Regions from separate parts of the Paenarthrobacter sp. TE3676 genome, predicted to be linked through region 2. Evidence: riboswitches for the same ligand, from Rfam matches in the RefSeq annotation. Region 2 holds a riboswitch; each other region holds the start of a gene.
The links. A riboswitch is a leader RNA that binds a small molecule or an ion and turns the genes downstream of it on or off. The one in region 2 is predicted to bind glycine.
Positions count from the first base shown of each region.

Region 1: another riboswitch for glycine. It lies ahead of cycA (D-serine/D-alanine/glycine transporter); the one in region 2 lies ahead of gcvP (aminomethyl-transferring glycine dehydrogenase).
Region 3: another riboswitch for glycine. It lies ahead of gcvP (aminomethyl-transferring glycine dehydrogenase); the one in region 2 lies ahead of gcvP (aminomethyl-transferring glycine dehydrogenase).

Region 1 is NZ_JBWBQU010000002.1:47,398-51,669, forward strand. It holds gene ACZ881_RS04080 (ExeM/NucH family extracellular endonuclease) at 1-634, shown strand, start outside; gene cycA (D-serine/D-alanine/glycine transporter) at 724-2,190, opposite strand; glycine riboswitch at 2,342-2,440, opposite strand; gene ACZ881_RS04090 (FAD/NAD(P)-binding protein) at 2,515-4,272, opposite strand, start outside.
Region 2 is NZ_JBWBQU010000011.1:123,779-128,050, forward strand. It holds gene ACZ881_RS21770 (MFS transporter) at 1-954, opposite strand, end outside; gene ACZ881_RS21775 (TetR/AcrR family transcriptional regulator) at 1,027-1,566, shown strand; glycine riboswitch at 1,660-1,757, shown strand; gene gcvP (aminomethyl-transferring glycine dehydrogenase) at 1,939-4,272, shown strand, end outside.
Region 3 is NZ_JBWBQU010000007.1:4,933-9,204, forward strand. It holds gene gcvP (aminomethyl-transferring glycine dehydrogenase) at 1-2,340, opposite strand, end outside; glycine riboswitch at 2,478-2,576, opposite strand; gene ACZ881_RS16480 (PucR family transcriptional regulator) at 2,651-4,165, opposite strand.

The DNA of each region.
Region 1 (4,272 bases), on a different contig from region 2:
CGCGGGTGACCGCATCACCGGCATTTGGGTCAACGGCGCTGTGATCGATCCTGCCAAGCAGTACAGGATCGGGACGTTCAGCTTCCTGGCTACCGGCGGTGACAATTTCCGGATCTTCAAGGAGGGCACGGACACGAAGGACACAGGCCTGGTGGACCGCGATGCGTGGATCAAGTACCTGCGCGAACACAATCCTGTCTCACCGGACTTCGCACGCCGTTCCGTTGCCGTGGCCAACACCACAGCGGCTGAGGTCAAGGCCGGCGACTCCATTACCCTGGCCGTCACCAAACTGAACCTCACCTCGATCGGCAGCCCCGCCAACGCAACGCTGAACGCCGTCTTCATGGACGCTAAGGGCGCCGCCGTGGCGCTCGGCTCGGTCCCCGTGACCTCGGGGGCCGCCACAGTGGACCTTAAGGTTCCCGCCGCGGCGGCTGCAGGCACCGGCACAGTGGTGCTCACCGCCGTCGAAAGTGGAACCGTGGTGAAGGCCTTGGTGACAGTGGCTGAGAGCGGTCCGAACCCGCCGCAGTGCACCGCCCCTACCAAGCCGTCCAAGTGGTACGACATCGCAGGATGGCTCCGGTACGCCTTTGCGTGGCTGGACTATCAGAAGTGCCTGAGGGGCTAACCCCCTGAGCCATCCGGCCTGCCGGAAGCAACAGCGGGGCCCCTCACGATCTTCTTCGTGAGGGGCCCTGCGTTTTGTTGAGAGCGCGGCTACTTGTTGGCCGGTTCCGGTTCCTGGACCCTGTCAGCATCCCGCCGGAGCTCAGCCTTGAACTCCTCATAACGGACCACATGTGCTGGCCGGCGGCGGAGGATCAACCAGGCTACACCCAGAATGACGAACCACACCGGCGTGGCCAGCAGGGCGGCGAGCGTATCCGGCTGTGTGGTCAGAGCCCACAGGACGAAGGCGAAGAACGCGAACACTACCCAGACCATCACCACGCCTCCCGGCATCTTGAACGCCGAAGAGTCGTGCAAGTGCGGACGACGCTTCCGGAAGGCCAGATAACTCGCCAAGATGATGGACCAAACAAAGACGAAGCAGACAGCGGACACCGTGGTGACCATGTCAAAGGCCTTGCCGATATCCGAGCCTGCATACATGAGGACGACGCCGGACAGCAGCAGGACGCAGGAAAGGAACAGGGCGTTCCGGGGTACTTTGCGTCCTGAGAGCGCGCCGAACACCTTGGGCGCGTCACCTTCCTGTGCCAACCCGAACACCATGCGGGACGTTGAGTAGATGCCCGAGTTTGCCGATGACATTGCCGAGGTCAGCACCACGAGGTTGACGATGGTGGCCGCTGCGCCGAGACCGGCCAGCGAGAACATGGCAATGAAGGGGCTGTGTCCGGCAGCGAACTGCGTCCACGGGGTAACGGACATCAGGATGATCAGCGCACCGACGTAGAAGAGCAGCACACGGATGGGGATGGAGTTGATGGCCTTGGGCAGGTTCTTCTCGGGGTCCTTGGCCTCGGCCGCTGTGGTGCCCACGAGTTCTATGCCCACGAATGCGAAGACGGCGATCTGGAAGCCGGCTACAAAGCCCATGAATTCGTTGGGGAAGAAGCCGCCATGGCTCCAGAGATTGGAGAAGGCGGCCGGTCCGGCGTCGGACTGGAAGCCGCTGAAAATCATGAACAAGCCAACGATGATGAGCGCCGCGATGGCGACAATCTTGATGAGGGCGAACCAGAACTCGGTCTCACCGAACGCTTTCACGGTGGCGAGGTTCAGGAGCAGGAGGATCCCGATGGTGATCAGGCCCGGCACCCAGAGCGGCAAGGACGGCCAAAGTTCCTGGGAGTACCCGGCGATGGCGATCACGTCCGCGATCCCCGTGATGACCCAGCAGAACCAATACGTCCAGCCGGTGAAAAAGCCGGCCCAGGGTCCCAGCAGGTCGGCCGAGAAGTCGCTAAAGGACTTGTAGTTGAGGTTGCTCAGCAGAAGTTCGCCCATGGCACGCATGACGAAGAAGAGCATGAAGCCGATAATCATGTAGACGAAGATGACGGACGGGCCGGCAGCAGAAATAGTCTTGCCGGATCCCATGAAAAGGCCTGTGCCAATTGCTCCGCCGATGGCGATGAGCTGGATGTGGCGGTTGCTGAGCTGTCGCTCGAGGTGGGGTGAATCTGGACCAGTGGATGGCGGGCGCTGAATCGTCAAAGGAACTCCATCGTTCAGGCGGCACAGGGTGCCACGTTGATTCGGGTTCCTCCCCGCTCTGTACGTGGACCTGAGAGTTTCCGCCTTCCTGCAGGGCAGAAAGGCTTGCACCTTCGGTGAGCCCGGTAACCGGACTGCTTTCCAGAGTTGCCTCGCCGCGGCGGTACATGGGCCTGAGAGATTCCTGGGGAGGGTTTGCTCCTACGGCGCCTGACGGGATGTACCGGCAGGACTCTCCCGCCGCAGATCAGTAGCGCGCACCACCAACTCAGTGATGCAGCTCACACCATAGCGAAGGCCGGGCAACGGCGCAACCTTGAGTCGCTAGCGGCCGAGAATGCTACGCGCTATCTCGTCGGCATCGCGAAGGGTTCGCTGGCCGCTCGCGTAAGCAGGTCCGGTACGCGGACGGGCCTCAGCGGCAATGGCTGTCCCCCACTGCGACGCAGACAATTGGAGGCCCAGGACATACAAGTTCCTGGTGATGGAACCGTTCGCGGCCAGAGGCCTGTAAGGATGCGGTTCAACGTCAAGGCCCGTGGTCTGCATGGGCGTGCCCTCAACACTCATCATGATCTTGGTGCGCACCAGCCCATCGGCCATGAGCTGTTCCAGAAGGGGAGACAGATTGATGCCCACTCTGTTGGCTGGCGACATCGCCTCCACAAGAGTCCTTGCTTCAACCGGAGCGTCGTGGACCCACGGCGAAACCGCCCGGAACACTTTGGCACCGCGGTCCACGCTGAACTTCGGGTCTGGTCCCACGAAACTCACGACGCCGGCACGCGCCAAAGCGGCCAGCTGCTCCGATCGCAGTGCAGGCGCTCCGCTTGCCAGACCTTCAACAAAAGATTCGAACCAGCCGCGCAAACCACCCAGCCACGATTCATCGGTGATGCCCCCGTCCGCTACTACGGATTTGAGGATCGCCCGCCCGGTGTGGAGGGCACCGATCGCCATCTTGACAGGGTCCGCCTCGCCCAGTGCTGATCGTCGGGCATCATCATCAAGGTAGGCCGTGATGGTGGCGTCCAGCTCGCGGCGGGAAGCGAAGGTCCGCCCAGCGAGCGGCGCCGCGAGCCCCCTCAGGTTCAGCCGGCGGGAAGCGACGACGTGTTTTTCCACGACGTTTCCCACCTCGACTTCCCAGTTCGCGGTGGTGTGCGCATGCGGTTGGAGCGCATCCTCAAGGTCGGCGAGGAACTGTGCGGGGTCCTTGATCGCGGCGGGCTGAGACCGCGCAAGTGTTGAGTAATAGGCCCAAAGTGCATCCCGGTGAAGCAACGGCCAGAGGTCATGATCGAACCCCGGCTGGATACCGGCTGCACGGAAGCGGTCCACCGCATCTTCTGTCAGGTAGCGCATGGTGATGCTGCTGGGGTAATAACCCGCCAACCCGGCCTTCGCGCGGTAAGGGGTACCCCTGCGGGACGCTGCAATGATCCTGGGCTCCCGCCCAGAAGCCCGGTACTCGAGGATACCCGTGCCAGGCGTACCAGCCTCGACGAACTTACCGCCGCGCCCCTCCGTCAACTGGCCCATGACATCGAAGAAGTTCAGACCCATGCCCCGGACCAGCACGGGTTCGTTGTCAGGCACGGCCTGCCAATCAACATCGGCAGGCGGCGCGGGCGGGAAGTACCTCAGGCCCTGCTCCTCCGCGGCGCTCTTAAAGGACCGCTGCTCCGGGTTCAACCTGGACTCGATATGGCCCAGAGCGAGGACCACGGAACCGACGGTGAGCGTCTCGCCGTTGTCGAGTTCGACGTCGAACCCGTCTTCCTTTTCGCCCTTAACAGGCTGCGCGGCGACGGCGAGCGCCTTATGAAAGGTGACCTCGACGCCGTCGGGAAGCCGTTCAAGCAGCCCCGCCAAAGTTTGGCGCAGGTACCGCCCGTACAGTGCGCGGCTGGGGAAGTCGTGCGATTCGAGGGTGGCCAGTTCCGCCTTCTCTGCATCGTTCAGTCCCCTGCCATCACGGCGGCGGGCCTCGCGCCACTGATCGAACGAACCACCCGCGAGCGGTGGGGCGAGTTGAGGGTCCTCAGGAATGAGGGTGGGATAGAACGATTGGGTGTTCAT
Region 2 (4,272 bases):
GCCGGCCTCCATAGGGGACTGGCCCTCAACAAGTTGCAGGTGCTGGGCGAAGAAGTAGATGAAGCCCGTCATGGAGAAGAGGGACAGGACGTTCGCCACGATTGCGGTACTGAACACCTTGTTCTTGAACAATGAGACGTCCAGCATGGGGCTCTCGATCCGCTGCTGGCGGCGGACGAAGATAATGCCCATCACCACGCCGAACCCCATGAAGGCAGCCGCGGACGCCCCGAAGCCGTGAACCGCGAATTCCTTGATGCCGTAAACCAACGGCGCCATGGTGACCACGGACAGGAGAATGCTGGGCACGTCCACCCGGCCGGGATTGGCGTCCTTCGATTCAGGAATCAAGACCCGGCCGAAAGCAAGTAGCGGCAGGAGCAGGAAAGCCGCCACCAGGAACACGGCACCCCACCAGAAGTGCTCCACCAACCAGCCACCGAAGATCGGGCCAAGGGCGGCACCACCGGAGAAACCGGCGGCCCAGACGGCGATCGCGAGCCGACGCCGGTTGGGATCGGTGAAGATGTTCCGGATCAGGGACAGGGTTGATGGCATCAGCATGGCGCCGAAGACGCCCAGGCCCGCGCGGCCGGCGATGAGCCATTCAGCGGAAGGCGCGAAAGCTGTAGCAGCCGAAACCGCTGCGAAGCCCGTGCTGCCGAGCAGGAGCAGCCGGCGTCGTCCGATTCTGTCGCCCAAGTTGCCCATGGACACCAACAATGCTGCGAGGACCAGCGGGTAGGCGTCAACAATCCACAGCAATTGGACGCCGCCCACGTCCAACGAACGGGCGATCTCGGGCAGTGCAAATGTGAGCGCGGTGTTGTCCACGGCCACCAGCAGCACCGGAAACATCAGGAGTGCCAGAGCCGTCCAGTCGCGCCACGGTGCTGCCTGACCCTTAACGGGCTGAGCGGAACGGGGTGCTTGGGTTGATGACGGCGAGAACATGTAACTCACTGTACCGTCCAGACGGTACAGTTTCAAATAGAAGCCCGTAAGCCTTTAGGGAATGATGGACACATGCCACGAAAACCAGTTGCCCGGGACGCCGTCCTGGATGCGTTCGAAGCCCTCCTTATCGAGGTAGGGGAGCGTGCCGCCACGCTCGACGCTGTTGCCAAGCGGGCAGGCGTGTCCAAGGGCGGTCTGCTCTACCACTTCCCCAATAAGGAAGCGCTGATCACGGCCCTTTTGGAGCGCCTGGACCTGCTCGCCGATGAAGATACCGAGCTGATGAAGGCTGCCCCCGATGGTTCGGCCGCCTACTTCATCCGCTCCTCGCTCTGGGCGGATACGCCCATGGACCGGGCCTTCGTCGCTGCCACAAGATTGGCCGAAGTTGCCCACGAGGAAACCCGCCGCAGGTTCGCCGCGATCCAGCAACGGTGGCTGGACGTGCTGGCTGAGGACGTCGGGCCGGAGGTTGCCAAGGCCGTCAGCTACATGGGCGACGGCCTCTATTTCAACGCGATTTTTGAAGGCGGGCAGGAGGGCGGCAACGCCGGGCGGGAGGCCGACGTCGAAATTCTGTTGGGAGTCCTTGAACGGTTGCGGAAGTAGCGGGTCTTCCATTTGCTGCGGGGCGCGGGACGTAGGACAATTAACCCTCGTGGCGTGCCGTACGCGGTGACCACACACAACTGAACATGCCTTTGATCTGCGGCGGGAGAGTCCTGCAAGCAAGTGATGCAGGCGCCGTAGGAGCAAACCCTCCCCAGGAATCTCTCAGGCCCACGCACCGCCGCGGCTAGGCGACTCTGGAAAGCAGCAGGTACTCAACTCACCTTCGGGTGAAGGGAGTGCTGTGCTCACCGACGGTGCAAGCGATGGTTGCTCAGGCAACGCGCGGAAACTCTCAGGTCCAATACAGAGCGGGGAGGAACCCAGCCGCTGTGGCGTACCCAAACGCTGCCCAAGTAATGGAGTTCCTTCGTGACGGTTAGTTCTGCCTCCACCACCTTCGTCGATCGGCATATCGGCGCCCGCCGCCAGGCCGACATTGAGACCATGCTCAAGTCCGTCGGCTACGACACTGTTGATTCGCTGGTCGACACCGCCGTCCCGAACGACATCCGCCAGGAAGTTGCCCTCACCCTGCAGAACGCGTTGAGTGAAGTTGAAGTTCTGACCGAGCTGCGCAAGCTCGCGTCCAAGAACAAGACGGCCGTTCAGATGATCGGCCAGGGCTACTACGACACCGTGACGCCGCCCGTGATCCGTCGGAATATCCTCGAATCCCCGGCTTGGTACACGGCTTACACCCCTTACCAGCCGGAAATCTCGCAGGGCCGCCTCGAGGCGCTCCTGAACTTCCAGACCATGGTCCAGGACCTGGTTGGGCTGCCGATCGCCAACGCGTCCCTACTGGATGAAGCAACCGCAGTGGCCGAAGCCGTCCTCATGATGCGCCGAGCCAACAAGAACAAGGCTGTCCAGGATGGCAAGACCGTCCTCGACGCAGACTGCCTCCCCCAGACCATTGCCATCGTCAAGGGCCGTGCCGAGGCGCTCGGCTTCGAAGTCGAGGTCGCTGACCTTTCCTTGGGTCTCCCGGAAGGTGCCATCAACGGCGTCGTCCTCCAGCAGCCCGGCGTTTCCGGCCGCGTGTTCGATCACTCTGCCGTGATTGCGGACGCCAAGGAGCGCGGTGCGCTGGTTACCGTTGCTGCCGACCTCCTGTCCCTGACCCTCATCATGCCTCCAGGCGAGCAGGGCGCCGACATCGCCGTCGGTTCGGCACAGCGCTTGGGCGTTCCGCTCTTCTTCGGTGGCCCGCACGCCGCCTACATGGCCGTCCAAAAGGGACTGGAGCGTTCCATGCCCGGCCGTTTGGTGGGCGTTTCCAAGGACGACGCCGGTGTCCCCGCCTACCGCTTGGCGCTGCAGACCCGCGAGCAGCACATCCGCCGCGAGAAGGCCACGTCCAACATCTGTACAGCGCAAGCACTGCTGGCCATCGTGGCCTCGATGTACGCCGTTTACCACGGCCCTGAGGGCCTCAAGGCGATCGCCGAAACCGCCCATGGCCACGCCCGCACGCTTGCAGCGTCCCTGAAGGCTGCCGGCGTCGAGGTCCTCCACGGTTCCTTCTTCGACACCATCACCGTCCGCGTTCCCGGCAAGGCTGCTGAAATCGTCGCCGCTGCCGAGGCCAAGGGCATCAACCTCCGTGGCATCGACGCTGACACGGTTGGCATCTCTGTTGATGAAACCACTACTCCCGGGATTGTCGGTCGTCTCCTTGATGTCTTTGGCGCTCCTGTACTTGAGTCTGCTGAAGGCTTCGCGCTTGAGGCTTCCGTGGAACGTACGAGCGACTTTATGCAGCACCCGGTGTTCAACACCCACCGCTCAGAAACCCAGCTCCTCCGCTACATCCGTAAGCTCTCGGACCGCGACCTCGCGCTGGACCGCACCATGATCCCATTGGGTTCCTGCACCATGAAGCTGAACGCCACGGCCGAGATGGAGGCGATTTCCTGGCCGGAGTTCGCCTCGATCCACCCGTTCGCTCCGGATTCCCAGACTGAGGGCTGGCGCGAACTCATCACCGACCTCGAATCCCAGCTGACCGAGATCACCGGCTACGACCAAGTCTCCATCCAGCCGAATGCCGGTTCCCAGGGCGAGCTCGCCGGTCTGCTGGCGATCCGCGGCTACCACCTGTCGCGCGGCGACGAGCAGCGCAACGTCTGCCTGATCCCCGCCTCTGCCCATGGCACCAACGCAGCCTCGGCAGTGCTGGCGGGCATGAAGGTTGTTGTGGTGGCCACTGCTCCCGATGGCACCATCGACCACGTAGACCTCAAAAACAAGATCGAGGCCCACCGCGACGCGCTCTCGGCCATCATGATCACCTACCCGTCCACTCACGGTGTGTACGACGCCGACGTCCGCGAAGTATGCGACGCCATCCACGAGGCCGGCGGCCAGGTGTACATCGACGGCGCCAACCTCAACGCCCTCGTCGGTCTCGCGCAGCCGGGCAAGTTCGGCGGCGACGTCTCCCACCTGAACCTGCACAAGACCTTCTGCATCCCCCACGGTGGCGGTGGACCCGGCGTTGGTCCGGTTGCTGCAAAGGCGCACCTCGCACCGTTCATGCCAGGCGACGCTGCATCATGGACCGAAGGCAACGACGTCCCGATCTCGGCGTCCCGTTTTGGTTCCGCCGGTGTCCTCCCGATCTCCTGGGCTTACGTGAAGCTCATGGGTGGCCAGGGCCTCACCGAAGCAACCAAGTCTGCTCTGCTGGCCGCGAACTAC
Region 3 (4,272 bases), on a different contig from region 2:
CAACAAAGCCGATTTGGTGGCTTCCGTCAGTCCTTGGCCGCCCATGAGCTTCACATATGCCCACGAAATCGGCAGCACACCGGCCGAGCCATAACGCGAAGCCGAGATCGCAACGCCGTGCCCCTCCTCATGCGCCGCTTTGTTCGCGTCGCCAGGCATGAACGGAGCCAAGTGGGCTTTCGCAGCAACCGGGCCAACGCCCGGTCCACCGCCGCCGTGAGGGATGCAGAAGGTTTTGTGCAGGTTCAGGTGGGACACGTCGCCGCCGAACTTGCCCGGCTGGGCCAAACCAACCAGCGCATTCAAGTTGGCACCGTCAACGTACACCTGGCCGCCGGCAGCGTGGATCGCGTCGCAGACCTCGCGGACGTCGGCGTCGTACACACCGTGCGTGGACGGGTAGGTGATCATGATGGCCGACAAAACCTCGCGGTGGGCCTCGATTTTCGCAGCGAGATCCGCGTGATCGATCGTGCCGTCGGCAGCCGTCGCCACCACAACCACCTTCATGCCCGCCAGCACAGCCGAGGCCGCGTTGGTGCCGTGGGCTGATGCCGGGATCAAGCAAACAGTGCGCTGCTCATCGCCGCGGGACAGGTGGTAACCGCGGATCGCAAGCAAGCCTGCGAGCTCGCCCTGGGAACCGGCATTCGGCTGGATAGAGACTTGGTCGTAGCCGGTGATCTCGGTGAGGTCGGCTTCCAGGTCCTCGATCAGCTCGCGCCAACCCGCGGTCTGGTGGTCCGGAGCGAACGGGTGGATGGAGGCGAACTCCGGCCAGGAAATCGCCTCCATCTCAGCGGTGGCGTTCAGCTTCATGGTGCACGAACCCAGCGGGATCATGGTGCGGTCCAGTGCGAGGTCACGGTCCGACAGCTTGCGGATATAGCGCAACAGCTGCGTCTCGGAACGGTGCGTGTTGAACACCGGGTGCTGCAGGAAATCGGATGTCCGGACTACGTCAGCGGGCAATTCGAATCCGGTAACGTCCCCTACCGGACCGGCACCGAAGGCGACGGCTACCGCGGAGAGGATCTCCGGCGTCGTGGTTTCATCAATGGAGACGCCAACGATGTCCGCATCGATGAGGCGCAGGTTGATGCCGCGGGCTTCAGCGGCGGCGATGACCTTGTCTGCCTTGCCGGGGACGCGGACGGTGAGGGTGTCGAAGAAAGCCTCGGAGACGAGTTCGCGGCCGGCCTTCTGCAGGGTCGCAGCCAAAACACGGGCGTGGCCGTGGACGGTTTCGGCGATTGCTTTCAGGCCTTCCGGGCCGTGGTAGACGGCGTACATCGAGGCTACGATCGCGAGCAGTGCCTGCGCGGTGCAGATGTTGGACGTCGCCTTCTCGCGACGGATGTGCTGCTCGCGGGTCTGCAGTGCCAGGCGGTAAGCAGGGACGCCGGCGTTGTCCTTGGAGACCCCAACGATGCGGCCCGGGAGGGTGCGTTCCATGCCTTCGCGGACGGCCATGTACGCGGCGTGCGGGCCGCCGAAGAACAGCGGGACGCCGAAGCGCTGCGCAGTTCCGACGGCGAGGTCCGCACCTTGCTCGCCCGGGGGCGTGATGAGGGTGAGCGCCAGCAAATCCGCGGCCACCGTGACCAGCGCGCCGCGCTCCTTGGCGTCAGCGATGACGCCGGAGTGATCGAACACGCGCCCGGAAACGCCGGGTTGCTGCAGGACGATGCCGTTGATGTCGCCGTCGGGAAGTCCAGCCGAAAGATCAGCGATCTCAACCTCGAAGCCCAACGCCTCGGCGCGTCCCTTCACAATGGCGATGGTCTGCGGGAGGAGGTCGGCGTCGAGGACCGTCTTGCCGTCCTTGGCGGTCTTGGACTTGTTGGCGCGGCGCATCAGCAGCACGGCCTCGGCAACGGCGGTGGCTTCGTCCAGCAGCGAGGCGTTGGCCACGGGAAGCCCGGTGAGGTCCTGCACCATGGTCTGGAAGTTCAGCAGTGCCTCCAGGCGGCCCTGGGAAATTTCCGGCTGGTACGGCGTGTAGGCCGTGTACCAAGCGGGAGCTTCAAGGATGTTGCGGCGAATGACCGGGGGTGTGACGGTGTCGTAGTAGCCCTGGCCGATCATCTGCACAGCGGTCTTGTTCTTGGAAGCGAGCTTGCGGAGCTCGGCGAGGACCTGCACCTCGGTGAGGGCGTCCTGCAGCTTCAGGGCAGTGTCCTGGCGAATGGAATCGGGAACGGCGACGTCTACCAAGCCGTCGACAGAGTCGTAGCCGATGGCCTTGAGCATGGTGTCAACGTCGGCTTGGCGGCGGGCGCCGATGTGCCGGTCCGCGAAGGCGGTGGGGGTTGATTGAACAGTCAAGAGGAACTCCATGATTCAGGCGCCCAGTGAGCGCCACGATGATGTGGGGTTCCTCCCCGCTCTGTATTGGACCTGAGAGATTCCGCAGGAATGGTTGCCTGCTTGCACCGTCGGTGAGCCCGGTTACCCGGACTGCTTTCCAGAGTTGCCTAACCGCGGCGGTACATGGGCCTGAGAGATTCCTGGGGAGGATTTGCTCCTACGGCGCCTGACTGGATGTACCGGCAGGACTCTCCCGCCGCAGATCAAAAGCGTTGCATCACGTGAGTGACACGCTTCACACCATAGCTGGTTGTTTTGAAGGAGCGCAAGCAAGGTGTGGCTACTGATGCATCGCTTCATGGATCTGCAGAGCGAACCACAGTTGGGCGACGGTGGACGTTTCACCCATGTCCAGCCCTGTCAGTTCGCCGATTTTCCGCATCCGGTAGATGATGGTTTGTCGGTGCGCGAACAATGCTGAAGCAGTCTTCTGCCACGACCGCTGCGAGTCCAAATACGTCCTCAAGGTGACAATGAGATCACCTTCCTGGCTCTGCTCGTAGTCGAAAATCGGACCCAAAAGACGCCGGACCAGGGCGGTTCCTTCCTCAAAACCGGTGAGTCCCAGCCATGAGGGCCCCTCCGCATAGCGGGCCAGCCCTTGGTTGTTGGCGCGGGCGGAACCGAGCGCCCAGAGGGACTCCTGCAGCGCCCGTTGGATGTTCGCAACGGCCGCCGGCGCGCTGATCCCGATCGTGGTTTCCACGCCGGCACAGTGCATCAGGACATCGTCAGGCACGTCTGCCGGGACCACCACATGGAGCCTGTTGTTCCGCTTCAAGGACGCGGACGCAACCCCGTGCCGCCACAGTTCGATGTGCACGTTCGCCAGCCTGCCGCCGTCGTCCGCCGCTTTGTCCGCGGCGTCCGCCGTCAGTGAGGCGAGCAGGAAATCCTGGGGCGAAACCTCGAAAGCTGCCAGCCGGCTCTCCATTTCGGCCACGCCCAAGCGTCCGTCCATTGCCTGCAGGAGGAACTCGCCGGCCAGCCGGTGGCGGCCTTCCAGCGACAAAACGATGCGCGAAAGCTGCAGTCCCAGCACGGTTGCGGCGTGGAGAAGCACGACGGCGTCCGGGTGCGGTTCGCTGTTGGGCAGCACCACCAGGAGCGCGTTGGCATGGGTAGGAATGTCCATGGTGAGGACGTGCCTGCCGCGGATGCGATGCCACTGGAAGTTCTTTCCCGCGAGGGACACTTGCCCCGACAGCGGCGCCCACTCCTCGGAGAGGAACACCGGGAGCGCCTGACCGTCCGGGTGCCAGGGATGGAGGCAGCGGCGGTCCACCACGAACAGGTCCGCGTCGAGCTCGGTCGCCAGCCGCTGGACCAGGCTCTGCCAGTGGTCTTCGGAGGCTCCGGCGGTGCGGAGCAGATCGTAGACGCGGGCAGTCTGCCGCAGCCGACGGGATTCTTCGAGCAAGGAGGACTCGGCCACCGACCGGGCGATCGCGATGAACGGCAGCGGGTACGGGATGTTGATCAGGGGCAACGGGAGTTGCTCGCACGCTTCCATGAATTCCGCGGTGAGCGGCGGTGCATGCATTTTCTCGCCGATCGCCAAGGCGCTGGCGCCGCTGTCCATCAAGGCCTCTGCGAGCGCCACTTGGCCCTCGGCGTCGGCGGGAATCGACAGGCCGTTGGTCATCATGAGTTCGCCGCCCGTGACCCACTCCCACAGCCTGGGAAGGTCCGACGTGTGAGCCCAGGTAATGCGGTTTTCGAGGCCTGCCGCTCCTGCCAGGAGGGTGAGTCCCAGCTGCGGTTCAGCCACGAGTTCGCCCACGGTGATTGCCATTGTGCGCTCCGGTTCCCTTGCGTTTCCGGCGGTCTTGCCGCCACGTTCCGGGGCACTTAGACATTCGTCTAAACGCCTCAACTATTTGTAGTCAATGTAGCGCTATC